3 regions of the Lederbergia sp. B243.17 genome follow, and region 3 is predicted to be linked to each of the others. Evidence: riboswitches for the same ligand, from Rfam matches in the RefSeq annotation. Region 3 holds a riboswitch; each other region holds the start of a gene.
What was found. A riboswitch is a leader RNA that binds a small molecule or an ion and turns the genes downstream of it on or off. The one in region 3 is predicted to bind S-adenosylmethionine.
Positions count from the first base shown of each region.

Region 1: another riboswitch for S-adenosylmethionine. It lies ahead of AC0TWI_RS12995 (5-methyltetrahydropteroyltriglutamate--homocysteine S-methyltransferase); the one in region 3 lies ahead of metK (methionine adenosyltransferase).
Region 2: another riboswitch for S-adenosylmethionine. It lies ahead of AC0TWI_RS09965 (methionine ABC transporter ATP-binding protein); the one in region 3 lies ahead of metK (methionine adenosyltransferase).

Region 1 is NZ_JBWBKF010000071.1:48,192-54,648, forward strand. Features, by position in the region: gene AC0TWI_RS12980 (anti-repressor SinI family protein) at 1-91, opposite strand, end outside; gene AC0TWI_RS12985 (winged helix-turn-helix domain-containing protein) at 292-2,841, opposite strand; partial or broken gene AC0TWI_RS12990 (MgtC/SapB family protein) at 3,398-3,590, opposite strand; gene AC0TWI_RS12995 (5-methyltetrahydropteroyltriglutamate--homocysteine S-methyltransferase) at 3,674-4,792, opposite strand; SAM riboswitch class I at 4,881-4,979, opposite strand; gene AC0TWI_RS13000 (ZIP family metal transporter) at 5,258-5,968, opposite strand; gene AC0TWI_RS13005 (DUF72 domain-containing protein) at 6,335-6,457, shown strand, end outside.
Region 2 is NZ_JBWBKF010000055.1:41,728-48,184, forward strand. Features, by position in the region: gene AC0TWI_RS09950 (glutathione ABC transporter substrate-binding protein) at 1-1,288, opposite strand, end outside; gene AC0TWI_RS09955 (asparaginase) at 1,308-2,300, opposite strand; gene AC0TWI_RS09960 (ROK family transcriptional regulator) at 2,316-3,473, opposite strand; SAM riboswitch class I at 3,902-4,006, shown strand; SAM riboswitch class I at 4,092-4,196, shown strand; gene AC0TWI_RS09965 (methionine ABC transporter ATP-binding protein) at 4,283-5,314, shown strand; gene AC0TWI_RS09970 (methionine ABC transporter permease) at 5,304-5,954, shown strand; gene AC0TWI_RS09975 (MetQ/NlpA family ABC transporter substrate-binding protein) at 5,975-6,457, shown strand, end outside.
Region 3 is NZ_JBWBKF010000062.1:1,262-7,718, reverse strand. Features, by position in the region: gene AC0TWI_RS11575 (malate synthase G) at 1-882, shown strand, start outside; gene AC0TWI_RS11570 (hypothetical protein) at 920-1,204, shown strand; gene aceA (isocitrate lyase) at 1,276-2,553, shown strand; gene AC0TWI_RS11560 (LCP family protein) at 2,592-3,536, opposite strand; gene AC0TWI_RS11555 (helix-turn-helix domain-containing protein) at 3,565-4,197, opposite strand; gene metK (methionine adenosyltransferase) at 4,307-5,506, opposite strand; SAM riboswitch class I at 5,640-5,760, opposite strand; gene pckA (phosphoenolpyruvate carboxykinase (ATP)) at 5,962-6,457, shown strand, end outside.

The sequences.
Region 1 (6,457 bases), on a different contig from region 3:
TAAGTAAAAATGCTTCTACATCCCGAATGCTTAGACCCAATTCTTTTGCTTCATAAATTAATTTCACCCATTCTTGATCCAATTTAACCACTAACTTTCCCTCCATTACTATACAAGGTAAAGGCGTTTTTTATAATATATACCATTTTCTTTCCATCCCGATATTGAGGAATGTTAATACTTGATCATTATGTTTTTCCTGTTTGCCTATAAATGAAAAAACACATCCCGGAATAAGATGTGCTAGCAAATAAAGGCTTATATGAATGTTAGCGGATCCTGAAAGTTGGCTTATAGATCCCATTCTTTCGCAAGTAAAATTGCTTGAGTTCGAGATTGAACTTCAAGCTTGCTGTAAATAGTCGTTAAATAGACTCGTATCGTTCCTTCCGATAGAAAAAGTTTCGCTGCGATCTCTCGGTTCGAAGCACCACTGGCTAACAAACGGAGTACATCCCTTTCACGGGGGGTGAGTAAATGTATCCTGAATGTCTCGGTATGCTTGTAACCATGATTTAATAACTCTTCAATAGCGGTGAGGGGAACAGATTGCCACTCTTCAGTTCCATTCTTTTGCCGAAAATCTGCATATTTTTTTAGTAACGGGATCAGATCCAGCTCATCCGAAAAAGTTCTTTTGTAGCAATAGGTTACGCCTAACTCCATTGCTTTATGGATGGTGCTGAAGGCTAATGAATTATGATGCACTTTCATATAGCATAGTGCTTCAAGTAATGATGCTTCGATAATCGTTGAAATTTGATTCTCGATTAACGCTTTTTCCTTTACACGAATAATGATTGGCAAAGCCTCTTGAACGTGATTCGTTGCCAGTAAATATCGGACGTATACGAGAAGCCAGAGTTCTTGGCCCAACTCGATTTTTAACATGTCCGGCCTTTTTGTTTTGAACAGTTCTGCCTCGGCTTTTTTTATGTTGGATTCCATCAAATAACAATGCGCCTTCATCGCTTGCAATGAACGAATCCAATACCACTCATTCACACCCTGCATGGCATGATCCAACACGGCCTGAGCAGCGGTGAATTGTTTCATTGCAGCATAAATCCTGCTTTTTAATATATACAGAGGAATGGATAATCCCGCGTCCTGAAAACGATGGGCATATTTCAAACCGCCTTCTATTTCATGTAATGCATCTTCAAGCAAATTCGCCTCGTACATGATCTCAGCTAACACCCCGTAGCTGTATCCCATCATATTCTGTTCTTTAAAATCGCTTTGACGCAGGAAATCTGCGAACGCAATTGCATGATTTACTGGAGATAGCTTTCCCTTTGCTCCCATTAATGTTCTGGATAATTTTGGTTCAAACTGATTGTATTGAATCGGAATATGATCCCAGCGGGAACTTGTCCGCCCTGTTTTAAGCTGTGTTACTATTATCTCTACCACTTTCTCAGGATTATCACCGATCGTCATAAGCACATATGCTTTTAAGGTAGTGAAGATACTAACAACTCCTTGATGATCAGCATGTTCCATCCATCGATCAGCAGCATGCCTTTGTTCAAGTTCATCAATTATTTGTTGAGCTGCCTGTAATTCAGGAATTGAGGTTAGAGCGATCGTGTACATAACAAGAGTTTCATAGGGAAGGGGATATTTATTTTTTCGAAGGGTATCCACCCATCTAATAAATGTAGTTGTTTGACCTGTAGTGAAAATATCTACAAGGTAGGCAGTAATCCATGAATCCGCCAAATCAAAAATTTGGTGCTGCAAAACTAACTCAATGGCCGAAATATAATCGCCCTTTTCACGAAAAAGTGTTCCTGCTTTTTGACAAACCGCTCTCACTTGTTCCTCACTATAAAAGTTTCTCATTTTTGTTTGAAGAACATCTGCAAATAAATGATGATACCGAAATACAGGGGGAATTGACGACATTCGAACTGTAAATACACCTTTTTCTTCTAGCTCGACTAATATGTCGCAGCTGTCTGAACGATTGGTTAATAAATCGCAAATCTGTGGTTCCAGCATGTTAAGGATGGACGTTTGCAAAAGAAAATGCTGAGTATCGGGAGGAAGGGTTTCAAAAATTTCATCGATTAGAAAATCGGCTACAAACGGATGTGATCCATCAAACCTACCTTCATTTATTCCATTATTCATAATGGATAAGCTCGCCAACTGAATACCAGCTGCCCATCCCTCCGTAATATCCAATACATTTTGAAAAACATTTTCTTCATTGATTTTGAGATTTTTTTCTTCATACAATTTTTTAACTTCTTCATAGGTAAAACACAATTGTAGGAGCCCGATTTCTGTAAGTGTTGAATCCATACGCCATCTGGCTAATGGAAGCGGCGGACGGGTACGGCTTAAAATGTAAATGCGCGTGTTATTCGGCAAGTAATCTATAAAGCGAATCATCATATCATTAATAACCGGGTGTTCAATGACGTGATAATCATCCAGGACAATATGCAAATTTTCTTTAAGCGAGCTAATTTCATTTAAGAAAGAATCAATGATAAGTTCAGAAGGTGGATGTAAGTTGGAAGAAAACAGCGGCAGCAACCGTTTATCCAAATCATTGTTAAGAGAGTTAGATACAGATTGTATAACATATTTCCAAAAGCGAACTGGATCATTATCAAGACTATCAATTGAGAACCAGGAAGTAGGTTCGCTAATCTTGCTTATCCACTGGCTCAGGATTGTTGTTTTCCCATAACCGCCTGGGGCTTGGACAACCGTTAATTTTGCGGATTTCCCATTCTGTAAGAGTTGGAGCAGTCTCTCCCGCTCGAGAGCGGTTTTGGTAATTGCAGGTACTTCAGTTTTTGAGTACAACCAAATAGTATCCATTTATTTCCTCCATCAAAAGTCAATTTGACAATTTGCGGCAATATATCAACGCTTGACTTTTTGCTATAATGTAATATATTACCTGATTGAGTCGGCACTCCAGTCTTTTGTCTATAGTCAATAAGTCACTGTAACCAAATTATAAGCGATTTAGTGATAAACGAATACTCAATTTAGAATTATTAAAAAGTTTTTATCTTGGTAGAGGGTTTGGTGAAGAACAACCTTAAAAAGTAAAAGCGGGGCACCCCTTGCAACTTATGGTTAATCAATGCGGGGAGGGTTATTATGAAAGTATTCGGTATTTAATCAATTATGTTTACTTTCTTGGGAGTCATCTTTTTCGGCTTTCATTGGTTAGTAGAAGTTATTATGAACCAATTGTAATGATTGGAGTTGTCTTTTTTGTGAGTTATCTAGGATTTTATTGCTTTCTCTAAAAAGGAAAAAGGAACTGTAACATTCATTTCACTCGCCTCATTTGCAATCATCCTCTTTTTAGTTGCTTGGTTTGAGCCGTTCCAAGTTGTCCGGATCATGATGTGGCTTAAAAATATTGCCTAGCAAGAATCGTCTCTGCTCCTAAAAAGCCAACGCCGCTAATCACCTCCAGCTGCAATCCGGATCGGATCCAATTCGATGGAGCTATTTGACAAAACATCGTAAAAGGCATATTTAAATACAACCATTGCGAGTGCACTTCCTGCCGCAACCAAAAAATGCGTACGCAATCCAGCTTCTTTCGAGCGCTTTTTCTCGTTCGTAGATTAGCGTAACCCTATCAATAGTAATGCCCCATTACATATAACCTGTAACGGGGCATGAACATTGTTTATTTCCAAACGTCGGATGCAATTTTAACGACATGTCGGATTTTATTCCACTGCTCCTCTTCCGTAATGCGGTTGCCTTCTTCAGTTGAGGCAAAACCACATTGGGGACTTAAACATAGCTGACGGATGTTCACGTATTTCTCTGCTTCTGAAATCCGCTGTTTTATCATTTCCTCATCCTCGAGTTCTGCTGTCTTGGATGTAATGAGTCCTAAAACGACATGCTGGTCCTTAATGAAACGCAATGGGTGAAAATCACCTGCACGTTCGTTGTCAAATTCTAAAAAGAATGCATCGACATTGACACGAGAGAATAATTCCTCAGCAATCGGCTCGTAACCGCCTTGGTACAGCCATGAAGATTTGAAGTTTCCTCGGCAAATATGCAGGGTAATTGCCATATCCTCCGGTTTATTTGCGACAGCTTCGATTGTAATATCAGCAAATTTTTTGATTAATTCATCCGGGTCATATCCCTTAGCTTTGATTCGTTCTCTAAACTCATCACTAAACAACGCGCCCCAACTCGTATCATCTAGCTGTAAATAGCGGCAGCCTGCATCATAGAAAGCCTGAATCGCTTCTCTGTAAACCTGGATTATATCTTGGGCAGCATCATCTAATGATGGGTAAGCAGGTTCGTCGAGGTAGGCCTGGCTGGCAACGACTCCAGAGTAAAAAATCATATTCGGTCCTGGAATCGTAATTTTAGCAACATGGTCTCCGGCTATGCTTTTGAGATAAGCAAAGTCATCTAAAAATGGATGATTATGCGGGAACTTCAATTTGGAGTGTACCGTATAAACTTTGGCTTTTTTCATCGCTCCGTTGAATAAGCCAGTTGCATCAATATCAAATACCTTAATTCCCTCTAAAGCTTCAATGAAATCCAAATGCCAATATGTTCTTCTGAATTCACCGTCTGTTACGGCGCTAAGACCTGATTCTTTCTGTCTTTCAACAAGTTTTGCAATTTCCGCATTCTCAATCAAACGCAATTCTGCCTTTGTTATTTCACCTTTTTGATGTTGAGCCCGTGCGTCTTTTAAAACCTGCGGGCGAAGGAAGCTTCCGACGTGGTCTGCTCTAAACGGTGCTTTTGTTAATGTAATGGACATGTGCGATTCCTACTTTCTTTTTTGATTCAAGGAAATAAAAAACCTCTTCTATAAAAATAAGAAGAGGTATCGGCATCCGCTAGTACTCTTCTTATCTCCAAGCTAACGCTTCTGGAATTAGCACAGTACTGATTAGTCTGTTGCTGAGGCTTCAAAGGGCCAGTCCCTCCACCTCTCTGGATAAGAAATTCACATATTTAAATGAATGTTTAAACAACATAGTAAACTGCCAACTATGAAATGTCAATATATAGCTTGGCTCCATAAAATTCTAACACAAATGGGAAACCATATGATCATGTACTTGGTAATCAAGAATGAAGAGCATGCATTGTATGGGCATCCAGATCGTTGGAACAACAGTTTAGAGAAACGGCTCTAGTCGTCTACAAAGATTTTCACAGTTGTCCCGCCAACGAGGTATGAAGATAATGAACATTTCTTTAGAAGCCTATACCTCATTACTTAAATATGTTGACTGAAAAAGTAAATTATGCCCATACCCAGCAATAATAGAAAAGAAGAAGCGAAGACATGGACCTTTTTATACGTAGTGATAATAAATTCCCAAACAGCGGTAAAGCATAAAAAGCCTATAGCGATGCCTAATATGAGTCCATTCAGTTTGAGTGTCAGATCCAAAACGCTGCCAATGATCGAAAATAAGAGAAAAAGGCCGGAGATGATCAGACAAAAGGAGAGAAAGATACGGAAATTAAAGTGCTTTCTTTTTGAATTTAGCAGAGAAACCATAATAGCTAAACCTTCCGGTACTTGGTGCAGCAAAATGGCCATTACAAATGATGAAGACAGTAGTTGATTGTCCAAATTTGAACCGATTGCTAAACCAGTCGGGATATTATGGATAGCTATTGCAGTGACTAAAAACAATGCGGATCTGTAAGGTAAAGGAGGCAGCTGGTCGAAGAAATTGTGAAGACACATGCACAACAGTATGCCTAATGAAGTACCTAGTGCAACACTAACCAAACCAAACTCTGTAACAGAATGTGGCACCAGCTCTAAAACAATCAATCCTACTAACACTCCTCCACAGAGAAGATACAAATGCTGAACTTTTATTCTAGAGAATTTATAAAGAATCAAAGCAAGAAGTGCAGCAAAGCTGGTTCCCAAAAAAATTAAACTGCTAAGCAAATAATTAGCCGTACTCATAGTTGCCTCCTGTTAATAAAGAAGTTTATTCTCATTCATGCTAATGGCCAAATCGTCACTGATTAATATGTAAGTTCACCCCAAGTTATGTTGGCAAGTTGGACTATATAAGCGAACACTACATGGGTAGATGTTTATGTGCTATTTATTGTGAGTGGTAAGATATGTCTTACAATCGTAGCCGGCAGCACATATCCTGCGAGGCTTCGAAATACTCCAGCACCACCATCAGCTTAAAAGACTCTTTCCATTTGACCAATAGAACGGGACATGCGCCTAGAGGCTGTTTTCATTTCCCTTCCAATCGGGTACAAGGTAAAATAGAGTATCCAAGAATGTAAAGTACGTGTGGAAAGGGGTGTAGGCATGATTTATATCGGAGTTACCGGCTGGGGTGATCATGATACACTCTATCCGGAGAAAGTCGCGGCACGAGATAAGTTAAAAGAATATGCCTCCTATTTTCCGATTGTGGAAGTGGATGCTACG
Region 2 (6,457 bases), on a different contig from region 3:
CGTCTGCGTCTCCTGAAGATGGAGACCAGCTCACATACCACATTTGCACTTTTGCTTCCTCAGGTGTAGCTGGAGTGTAGATTTCGTCGGACAGCGTACCCTCTTCCATCGACTTGATCGTTACATTAATGCCGATTTGGGCGAGCTGCTGCTTGATGAATTCCATGCCCTTAATTGTTTCGGAGGTCGTATTCCCCCAAATCTCCGCTTCAAATCCGTCTTCATAGCCTGCTTCCTTCATTAATTTCTTTGCTTTTTCCACATCAAAATCATAGGCTTCTTGCTTAGAGTAGAACTGCGTTTCGGAAGACATCGTCGAATCGAGCACTTTTCCGTAACCATTCTTAACTACCTTGATGTACGCATCTTTATTGACTGCATAGTTCATAGCCTGTCTGACTTTTTCATCAGTAAATGGCTCTTTGAATGTGTTGATGGAAACATATCTTGCGATTGTAGACGGTGTTTCCTCAAGCTTTACATTATCTGCTTTTTCAAAGTCTTTCGCACTTTGCTGCGGTACCGGGTAGACAAAGTCTGCTTCGCCTGTTTTTAGCATTGCTGCACGGGAGCCGTTCTCTGGAACAGGGCGGAACGTTATTTTTTCGACATTTGTAGCTTCCTCTGCCCAGTAGTCGTCAAACTTCACAACTTCAAGCGTATCTCCCTGATTCCATTTGCTGTACTGGAATTGGCCTGTACCGACAGGGTTGCGAGCGATATCTTTGCTTTCATCAGCAATCGCTTTTGGGGAGATCATTGAAACCATGGCAAATTTGTTGATCATCGCGCTAAACGGCTGAGACAGTGTAAATTTCACTTCGTAGTCGCCGGTAATCTCCATTGAGTCAACGTACATGAAATTACGTTTTGCACGAAGGTTCTTTTCCTCATCCATAATGCGGTCGTAGTTCGCTTTTACCGCTTCGGCATTAAACGGCTCGCCGTCATGGAATTTTACGCCTTCTCTCAATTTGAACGTATAAGTGAGTGCATCCTCACTGACTTCGTAATCTGTGGCCAGCACCGGTACGATGTTCATGTCCTGGTCAAAACCGACAAGCCCTTCATACATTGCTCTTGCTCCGAAGATGGAAACGGTATCCCCTGCTTCATGCGGGTCGAGCGTAACAAAGTTCTGGTCAATGGCAATATTGATTTCATTCGATTTCTTGCTGGCGGTCTTGCCCCCGTTACTGTCGCTGCCGGCCTTTTCTCCGCCAGAAGAACAGGCCGAAATGATCAATGCCGCAATAATGATGAACATACTTAAAAATCTTTTCTTCATTTTCCTTCCTCCTTATGTGTTATAAAATGATTTTCGCTTCGCCGATGACCTTGCCGCCGTCATTGAATATGTCTTTTGAACGCAGATCCAGCAATCGGTCGATTGTCGCTTTGTTGCTGTAGCCAATCTTCTTAAGTATTTCTGCCACAAGCAGCGGCCAAAGGAGCTCTGTGCCGCTCAGCACTTTTAGTGCAATGCTGATCTTTTCCTTTCTTAGTGCCAGACAATACACCCCTTGCGCGCCTCCTTTGGCGACAATATTGCTGTCTTCCAATAGGGCGGTGCAGATAAAGCGGTGGGATGCGACGATTTCCGGATGGGCATTCATCACTTCGCCAATCTTCATAATTGCTGCCGCTGTTTCCGATTCATCGATCATCTCCGGTACCGCAAATTTCAAATAGGAAATCGCCATATTTCTTAGCGGAACCCCATATACCGGCGCGCCGCATCCATCCATCCCTTTTGCAATCTTATCGGGCGCTGTTTCCGAAAGGGCGGCGACGAGACGGAAGATTTCCTGCTGCAGCGGGTGCTCCGGCTTGTCATATGTATGGAGGTCATACCCTTTCTCTTTTGCATAGCCAAGGAAACCAAGATGCTTGCCCGCACAATTATGCATCAGCTTTCGTTTTGTCTTATGGGCGCAGACATATTCCAGCTTCGGTTCCTCATTAAGGGGCAGGCTTTCGCCGCAGACGAGCAGATCTTCTGCAAGTCCAAGCTTTCCGGCAAGGCTTTCGAGTGCGTCCTGATGATAGATTTCTCCTCGCTGGGATGCAGTAAAAAGTGCTGCTTCCTCGAGGGTCAGGTTGTATTTGTCTATGATATCCGTCGTAAAAACAGGAATCGCCTGAATTGGCTTCATGGCTGACCGGTAAAAAATATTCTGGTCAATATTCCCCTTGGAATAGATCACCTCCTTGTTCCCGTCCAGAACTGCAATAGCACCCTGATGGACGTTTTCCAGCGTACCGCCGCGGTATTCCTCCGCAATGATTGGATTGCTCATGATTATGCCTCCTTGCTAAAAATCAATTTCCTTGATGAACTTCCGGAGAACACTCATTGCTGCACCTTTTACGACACCCATTTCACTTTCTTCCGCTGTCCTGATTAGAAAGGTGTCGCTGACGGGTGTCCATAGCTTTTTGAGTGCATTTTCGAACACCCTTTCCCGGAACTCGGGGTATTTTTCAATCAGACTGCCTGTAAGAACGACAGTATCCGGGTTATACATGCAGACAACATTATTGATTGTGATCGTGGCGTATATGATCGCTTTGTCGATAATATTCACTGCCCATTTTTTGCCTTTCTCGTAACCCAAGATTATGTCTGCGACCGACTCGACCGCTTCCGTTTTCGACGCCTCATCTATCAGGAATTTTTCTGCGATGTATGTCTGCAGACAGCCGAAGTTGCCGCATGGGCAGTAGATTCCGTACGGATCAACAATGGTATGACCGACCTCTCCGGAAAAACCATCCCCTCCCCGGTAAATTTCCCCGTGGACGACAAGAGCCGAGCCGACCCCTGAGCCGAAAGTGATCATCACCATCGTCTCATCCTCGCTCCCCTTCATTTTGTTGTATTCAGCAAGAGCCTTCAGCTTTAATTCGTTGTCAACATAACATTTGAGACCAAGCTCTTCTGTGAGCATGTCACCGAGCGGCACCTTTTGCCAATTCAATTGGGCAGACAATTCGACAAAGCCCGTTTCGTTTAGTATCAAACCCGGCAAGCCCACACACACACCGGCAATTTGCTGTTCGCGAATTCCGGCTTCTCGCATCATTTCTTCCGTCTTTTCAGCGATAAAGCGAACTGTATCCGCAGGTCCTGTATTCTCGTATGTATAAATCCTTTTCATTACGCATTCCATCAACAGATTCATGAATCCGATTGAGATTTCATTTTCATCAATTTCTATTCCTGCGGAAATGACCGATCCCCCGTCAGGAATAAAGTACGTTGCTTTTCTTCCGACGGTGCTTTCATTGATGCTGACTTCCTTGATCAATCCTGATTCCAGCAGGGAAGAAACAATCCGGGATGCTGATGTCGGACTCATCGTCGTCCGTTTGGCAATTTCAGCCCTAGAAATTGGACCAGATTCCAAAATCAGTTCAAGCACGAGACTTTGGTTCTCTTTTTTAAGAAAATCCTGCGTTTTAATCTTCATTCTGCCACCCCCTTAGGGACCACTTATCCCACCATGTTATTAATTCCAGTACCTCCCGGCCATAAATTCAATTTTTTTATGTAATATTGCATTTTCAAACCACTATTGGCGTTATTTTCTCCAGTGGTGTTAATTGAAAGTATAAATTAAGGTAAAAATTTAGTCAATAATGTATTTTTAGAAATGTATGCGCTATTTCCGATAAAAACAGACGGAATTAATCCAATGATGGAAGAAAAGAGCCGGATCTTTTTCTTACTTATTAGGTTTGCGCTCCTTCCTAATTGCATGAGGTTCTCGCCCGGAGAAATACTTTACTTGCGGAGGAGAATTAAAAACTTTTAAAAATTGTTGTTGACTTTCTTGTTTTCAAGCTGTAAAGTGATATTCAAGTTCAAGTTGATTGTTTAGTTGAATAGTTGAGAATCTTCTTATCGTGAGAGGTTGAGGGACTGGCCCATTGACGCCTCGGCAACAGACTTGTTTCAAGTACTGTGCCAATTCCAGCAAGCGTACTGCTTGAGAGATGAGAAGAGGACTGAATGTTTAAATTCTGCCCTCTTCCCCATCCGGAAGAGGTTTTCTTTTTCTCAAAGACAAAAACAACTGAATAGCAATTTCTTATCCAGAGAGGTTGAGGGACTGGCCCTGTGACACCTCGGCAACAGGCTATTTTTTAGCACTGTGCCAATTCCAGCAAGCTTTAAGCTTGGGAGATAAGGAGAGTTTCCGGCAGCAGTGATTTGCCGGTTCGTCCTCTTCTTTTCCGAAGAGGGCTTTTTTTATGAAAATGCAAAGGAGACATGAATATGATTGAATTCCAGAATGTTCGGAAGGTATATGGGAGCGGCGAAAATGGAGTTGCCGCGTTGGATGGAGTGGATCTTAAAGTTAAAAAAGGAGAGATCTATGGGGTAATCGGCTTCAGTGGTGCGGGAAAAAGCTCACTCATCCGCTGTGTGAATCTGCTGGAGCGTCCGACATCAGGCAAAGTCATCGTCGACGGCCATGACTTGACCACTCTCCCGCCAAAAGAGATACGTGAAGTAAAGCGCGGGATTGGGATGGTGTTCCAGCACTTCAACCTTCTCAATTCAAAGACGGTGTTTGCCAACGTTGCCATGCCCCTTCTGCTCTCCAAAACACCAAAGGATGAAGTTCGCAGGCGTGTAGAAGAACTGCTTGATTTCGTGGGGCTCGGCGATAAAGCGAACAGCTATCCAGATCAGCTTTCCGGCGGACAGAAGCAGCGGATCGGAATCGCCCGGGCGCTCGCAACCCAGCCTTCCATCCTGCTTTGCGATGAAGCGACTTCGGCTCTCGACCCGCAAACGACGAGCCAGATTTTGCAGCTGCTAAAGAAAATCAACGAGGAGTATAACATCACCATCCTGCTCATCACCCATGAGATGGCTGTAATCCGTGAAATCTGTGACCGGGTCGCCGTCATGGAAGCAGGCAAAATCATAGAAGAAGGTTCAGTGTTTGATGTTTTCTCAGCACCAAAGACCGAAACTGCCAGGAATTTTGTTTCTACAGTTATGAACGATCAGCTTCCGGAGTCAATTAGGAAGATTGTCCAAAACAATGATGGGCTGAATAAGGTTTTCCGAATCAATTTTATCGGAGAGTCAGCTGGACAGCCGCTTCTATCCGAACTCGCCAAGAAATTCAATCTCGACATCAATGTTCTTTTCGGAAATATTACCGAGTTGCAAGGAATACCATTTGGCAATCTGATTGTCGAGTTCCAGGGTGAAGATAAGGAAATCCAGCGGGCCCTTTTGTATATCGCCCAAAAAGAAGTGAACATCAAGGAGGTAACCGCACATGCTAGTTAATTCGCAACAGATCATTGATGCCCTGATTGAGACCGTGCAGATGGTCGCATTCTCGCTCTTATTCTCGCTCATTCTCGGCCTCCCGCTCGGCGTTCTGCTCGTTGTGACGCGCAAAGGCCATCTGCTCGAGAACGTTCCGTTTTTCAACGTGCTGAATAGCATCATTAACGTGCTTCGGTCGATTCCGTTCATCATCTTGATGGTCGCCATCATCCCGATCACCCGCCTTCTCGTCGGGACATCCATCGGAACAGCCGCGGCAGTCGTTCCGCTCGTCTTTTATGCAGGTCCTTACATTGCAAGACTGATTGAAAACTCACTGCTTGAGGTCGACCCGGGCGTGATTGAAGCGGCAGAATCAATGGGCGCAACGCCTGCACAAATTATTTTCAAGTTTTTGATTCCCGAGGCACTCAGCTCTCTCGTTCTTGCATTTACTATCGCAACCATCGGACTTATCGGCGCTTCTGCAATGGCGGGCGCAATCGGCGGCGGCGGACTCGGAGATTTAGCCATCACTTACGGTTACCAGCGTTTTGATACGACCACCATGCTGATTACTGTCGGCATTCTCGTCATCATGGTCCAAGGTCTCCAATCATTCGGAAATATTTTATCGAAAAAAATCAGAAGAAGATAACTTCAGGAGGAACAAACACAATGAAAAAACTACTTTTAGCGATCAGCATCCTAACATTGGCACTATTCAGCGCAGCTTGCTCGAAATCGGCAGGCGGAGAAGAGAAGAATCAAAAGGTGAAACTCGGCGTCAGTGGAACTGACACAAGGGTGTGGGATTTCGTCAGCAAAAAAGCGGCAAAAGAAGGAATCGATGTGGAGATTATCACATTCTCCGACTATGTTCAGCCGAATATTGCCCTTTCAGAGGGAGAACTCGATGCAAACTCATTCCAGACTGTTTCCTATTTCGATTCTTTCATCAAAGAACATAAGCTCGACCTCGTTCCAATCGCCACAACACAGATCGCACCGATGGGCATTTACTCGGAAAAATACAAGTCGATCAAAGACATTCCGGAAGGCGGAAAAATTGCCGTTCCAAATGAAGTGACGAATATGGGCAGAGCGCTGCTTTTGCTTCAAGAGGCAGGATTGCTGAAGCTGGAAGACAATTTTGATGGA
Region 3 (6,457 bases):
CTCAATCTGAAGGCTTGCATCAAGAAGGTGAAAGGTCGGATTTTCTTTATCAATACAGGCTTCCTCGACCGAACCGGAGACGAAATCCATACATCAATGGAGGCAGGCGTCATGGTCCGCAAACAGGACATGAAAGGGTGCAATTGGCTGAAATCCTATGAAACTTCCAATGTTGCTAACGGGCTTCGGTCGGGGTTGCCTGGGCTGGCGCAAATCGGCAAGGGAATGTGGGCAATGCCTGACAGGATGGCTGCGATGCTTGAAGAAAAAATCTCTCATGTCAAAGCAGGCGCCACTACAGCTTGGGTACCATCTCCGACAGCCGCCACCTTGCACACACTGCATTATCATCAGACGAATGTCTGGCATCAGCAAGGTCAGCTAGCCGAATCCTTCCGTAATGTCCGCGAAGGAATGCTGGATATTCCAATCGCCAAAAATCCCAATTGGTCCCCTGAGGAGATTCAGGAGGAGCTTGATAACAATGCTCAAGGAATCCTCGGTTATGTCGTACGCTGGATCGACCAAGGGATCGGCTGCTCGAAAGTACCGGATATCCACAATATCGGACTGATGGAAGACCGAGCTACCTTAAGGATTTCCTCACAGCATATCGCCAACTGGCTCCACCATCGAATCTGCACAGAAGACCAAGTACTGGACACCATGAAACGAATGGCGAAAGTCGTGGATGAGCAGAATGCCGGCGACCCGCTTTACACACCAATGGCACCTGAATATGATCGTTCAATCGCCTTCCAGGCAGCATGTGAGCTAGTTTTTAACGGAAGACAACAGCCGAATGGCTATACGGAACCGATTTTGCATAGGAAGCGGAAGGAGTATAAACAATCCCAACTGGCAAGTATTCCGCTGCGCTGACGGACGATCCTTTTTATTATATTTGGAGGTGGAAAAAATGGATGAGAGACAAATGTCAGGAAGAGAGCTTGTGGAGGAATGGGTGATTGAAAAGCTTGTAACCGGCAGAACGATCGACGAGATGGACGGTACAGCCTTCATTTATGGAAATGAAATTTTGACGTTGAAGAAAAATGAGGATGGGGCTCTCGACTGCAAGCCGCAAAAAGTGCCGGGTCTCGTCGTTCTGCCAAAACGGGAAGAGGATAATATATGCAGCGCCTGTGGTTCGGATCACCCCAGCTACAAAGCCGTACTGGAATGCTGTGCCGATGTGGAATGATTTACGTCTACTCTGTTATATAACATTAATGAATTAAAAATTATAGTTATAAAACAAAAGGAGAGATCGACATGCCAACTATTGAACAACAAATTCAACAAATCGAGGAATCTTGGAAAGCAGACCGCTGGAAAGGAATTAAGCGAACCTATTCTGCTGCAGAAGTGGTGAAACTGCGGGGATCCGTCGTAATTGAACATACACTGGCAAGAATGGGCGCTGAAAGACTGTGGAAATTGATTAACAACGAAGCGTATGTTCACGCACTTGGCGCGCTGACAGGCAATCAGGCAATGCAACAGGTAAAGGCAGGTCTGAAGGCGATCTATTTAAGCGGCTGGCAGGTTGCCGCAGATGCGAATGTCTCAGGACACATGTATCCGGACCAGAGCCTTTATCCGGTGAACAGCGTTCCACAGGTCGTCAAGCGCATCAACCAGACATTCCAGCGAGCAGATCAAATTCAGCAGGCCGAAGGGAAAGACGACATCTACTGGTTTGCCCCCATTGTCGCCGACATGGAAGCCGGCTTCGGAGGCCCATTGAACGTCTTTGAGCTTATGAAGGCCATGATCGAAGCAGGAGCCGGCGGTGTCCATCTGGAGGACCAGCTTGCTTCTGAGAAAAAATGCGGCCACTTGGGCGGGAAGGTGCTGCAGCCAACCCAAACAGCCATCAGGCATTTGATAGCGGCCCGCCTTGCCGCCGATGTACTGGATGTGCCAACGGTTATTATTGCGCGAACGGATGCGAATGCGGCGAACCTCATTACAAGCGACGCCGACCCTTATGACCATAGATTCCTGACTGGGGAAAGAAGTCCGGAAGGCTTCTATTATACAAATTCCGGTCTCGATCAGGCGATCGCCCGCGGCCTTGCGTATGCCCCATATGCCGATATGATTTGGTGCGAAACATCCGAACCTGACATTGAAGAAGCAAGGCAGTTCGCCGAGGCTATCCATAAAGAGTTCCCAGGGAAACTGCTCGCGTACAACTGCTCCCCTTCGTTCAACTGGAAAAGCAAGCTATCGGACGAAGAGATCGCCGTCTTCCAGCAAGAGCTTGGCAAGATGGGCTACAAATTTCAATTCGTCACCCTCGCTGGCTTCCACGCGCTCAACCACAGCATGTTCGAGCTTGCGCAAGGATATAAGGAAACCGGCATGACCGCATACTCGAAGCTCCAGCAAGCAGAGTTCGGTTCGGAGAAGGATGGATTCACCGCTACCCGCCATCAACGCGAAGTTGGCACTGGTTATTTCGACGCTGTCTCTCTTGTCGTTTCAGGAGGCACCTCCTCTACTACTGCTTTGGCCGGATCAACGGAGGCCGAACAATTTGCCTGACAAAAAATGAAGCCTGCCGATCGGCAGGCTTCATTTTTTTAATCCCCCGATGAGAAGAACTCCTTCAACGCTCTCTTGTTCGTCTCCTCATCCATCCGCAGTACATCCCCGGCACTTGTCCTGTCAGGCTGATACGAATTTTCAACCGGTATTCTCAGTGTTTCCACTTGCTTGTTTCTGCTTGTAAAGGCTGCTTTACCGAGAGAAAGCATGGTTGTCTTGCTGATATTCGTCTCAATATAAGGATCCGCCAAGCCGAGGATTTTTGGCAGCTGGACGAGACTGTTCACACTGATCGCCTCATCCTTCAGCTTTGCCATTACTTCTTGCTGCCTCTCCACCCGCCCAAAATCGCTCTGGCGGTCATGGCGGAACCGAACATAACCAAGAAGCTGGTCGCCATGAAGCCTTTGCCGTCCTGGCTGCAGAGTTGTATCAATCCCATATGACATTTCATAAGGGATATCTACCTCGATTCCATCGGGAGCAATGATATCGACAATTCTGCGGAAGCCTTCAAAATCGATAATCGCGTAATATTGGATATCGATGTCAAAGTTTTGCTTAAGGGTTTTCCGGACAAGCTCAGGCCCGCCGAATGCAAAAGCCGCATTCATTTTTTGCATGCCATGATCAGGAATATCCACATACGTATCCCTCATGATCGAAGCAAGCTTTATGCTATTTGATGATTGATCATAATGGGCAATCATCAGTGTATCAGAATTGCCTCGATCCCCTCCCCTTGTATCACTGCCGAGCAACAAAATATTAATGTCACCGATCTGTGACTCGGTCCCCTGAAACGACGACTCGAATGTTTTTCCGTCTTCCTTATACGGTCCATCCCCTGCAGCGGATAGCCCGTTATTATACTGGACTACAATATACGTACCTACTGCCAAAACCACTATTAGCAAAAACAGCGCAAGTGTTACCAGCCTCTTCCGCCTTCGTGCCTTTTTCTTTTTTGTTGCACGCATGATTTGCCAAACCACCTAACGTCAATTTTTAGCCTTTCATGGATTGCATCGCGATTTGAACCGCAATAGCATCATCGATATAACCGATCGGAAAAATAAAGTCGGGAATGACATCGGCTGGAATAATGAAGTATAGAAGTGCGCTGCCGATGACCGCCAGATCAAAAGGAGTGCCATTCCGGCGTTGAAATGTACGATACCAATCTTTGAGGCGGCTGATGAAAGGGCCCGTACTGCCGATCTTGTTTAGTTTCCCCTCGAATTCTTCATCAATCCTTCGTTTTCCTTCCGCTGTACGTGCAAGCCCCCTGAACTCTTCCAGCTCTCTGCTTACCAGTTCAATCGAAAATTCCTCTTTCAAAACATCGGATGATTCCAAATCATAATGGATCGACTCGATCGATTTTTGAATATCAGTTGCCTCGGTGCCCCGCACGCTGGTCCCGTGTCCGGCCGCATTGAGCATTTCAGACATCGGAACTCCAAGACATCCTGAAAACGCCTGCAGGTGCTGCAAATTCGCCTGCCTTTTTCCGTTGATGATCCGGGAAATCGTAGCCGCGTCTATCCCAGCCGTTTCACTGAATTTCCTCAATGAAAGCCCATGTTCTTGCAGCTGTTTCTTCAAAAAAGACCCAAGTGTGTGATCTTCCCTCTCCATGCAGTATCCTATCCTTTCTTTACTGCCCATAAGATAAATCAATGTTGACATTTTGTCAACATTGTCTGTAAAAAAAGAACCTGCAGAAAAACTGCAGGTCCCTTTCACTTTATTTAGATACACTCTGACGAATTGCTTCTGCCTTATCTGTTCTTTCCCAAGGTAAATCAAGATCTGTACGGCCAAAATGTCCGTATGCCGCGGTCTGCTTGTAGATCGGGCGACGTAGATCGAGCATCCGGATGATGCCGGCCGGACGAAGGTCAAAGTTCCCCCGGATTGCTTCAACGAGTGCCTCTTCCGATACAGTACCAGTGCCAAATGTGTCAACTGCAATCGATACAGGCTGGGCAACACCGATCGCGTAAGCCAATTGAACTTCACATTTCTCCGCAAGACCTGCAGCAACAATATTCTTTGCCACATATCGTGCAGCGTAGGCAGCTGAACGGTCAACTTTTGTCGGATCTTTTCCGGAGAACGCGCCCCCGCCATGGCGTGCATAGCCGCCATACGTATCGACAATGATCTTTCTTCCTGTCAGGCCGGCATCACCCTGCGGTCCGCCGATAACGAAGCGCCCTGTCGGATTAATAAAATATTTTGTCTCGTCATCAATTAATTCAGCAGGAACAACTGGGTTGATCACATGCTCTTTCAGGTTGCGCTGAATCTGCTCAAGGCTGATTTCCTGATGATGCTGGGTTGAGATGACGATCGTGTCGATTCTTACTGGCTTGTCATTCTCATCATATTCCACCGTCACCTGCGTCTTTCCGTCCGGGCGCAGATAAGGAAGGATTTCCTCTTTGCGTACTTCTGCCAAACGACGCGAAAGTTTATGTGCAAGCGAGATCGGAAGCGGCATCAGTTCCTTTGTTTCATTGCAGGCAAAACCGAACATCAGCCCTTGGTCCCCGGCACCTATCGCCTCGATTTCTTCATCTGACATGCTTCCTTCTCTTGCTTCCAATGCCTTGTCCACACCTGCGGCAATATCGGCGGATTGCTCATCAATGCTCGTCAATACTGCACAGGTTTCAGCATCAAAGCCATATTTGGCGCGAGTATAGCCGATCCCTTTAATCGTATCCCGAACAATCCTCGGAATATCGACATAAGTGCTTGTCGAGATCTCCCCGGCCACGAGAACGAGCCCTGTCGTTACAGAAGTTTCGCAAGCGACGCGGGCGTTCGGGTCCTTATCCAAAATCGCATCCAGAATCGAATCGGATATTTGATCACATATTTTATCGGGATGTCCTTCTGTAACGGATTCCGAAGTAAACAAACGGCGATTCTTTGTCATCGAAATTCCTCCTTCTCTTAGTCAATTATGACCAATTAACTTAACGGTACTCGTTCCTTCATGATCCGGCAGAAAAAGCTGCAAAAAAACCTTTCCCTATAGAGGAAAGGTTTGCGTTTCTCCGAGCCTTTCACTCTTATCGTCCGAGGCCAAAACCTCGCAACAGGTTAAGCACCTTTCCAACAGGGAAATTCCCTGTAAGCAGGTTGCCGGGTTTCACAGGGCCTGTCCCCTCCGCCATCTCAGGATAAGAGTATCCGTTCAAATTCCAATCATAACGCAAGTATAAAGGCAATGTCAACGTTTGTTCTTTACCACATCCGGACAGCTGAACAATCCTTAAAAACAGCGGTTTTCCGGAGATCTTTTTTGTGCATTAGTATAGACTAATAGATCAAATGTGTTATACTAATTACAAATCAACCATAAAAATTGAAAAGGCAGGTTATACATGTATGAATTCTCTAAAGCGAAAGATTGATTTGGAGCAGTTGCTGAGCGGGAACAATGTCTTAGTTCAGCCCAGCGTTCCCGAATTGGTAGAGAAAATACTAGAACGCCGGGAAGGCTCCCTCACTTCCACCGGGGCCATTCGCGTCGAGACCGGAAAGTATACCGGCCGTTCGCCTGAGGATAAATTTATTGTAAATGAAACCGCTGTCAGTGGCAAAATAAATTGGGGATCTGTGAATCAGCCGATCTCCCCCGAGGCATTCGACAACTTATATACAAAGGTTCTTGATTATTTGAAAGGAACAGATGAACTGTTTTTGTTCAACGGCTTCGCAGGTGCAGATGAAAAATACCGAATGCCGATCAGGGTAATCAACGAGCTGGCCTGGCATAATTTATTCGTCCACCAGCTCTTTATCCGTCCAACAGCGCAAGAGTTGGAAGAGCATGAAGCAGATTTCACTGTCATTTGCGCCCCCCACTTCCGGGCAGACCCTG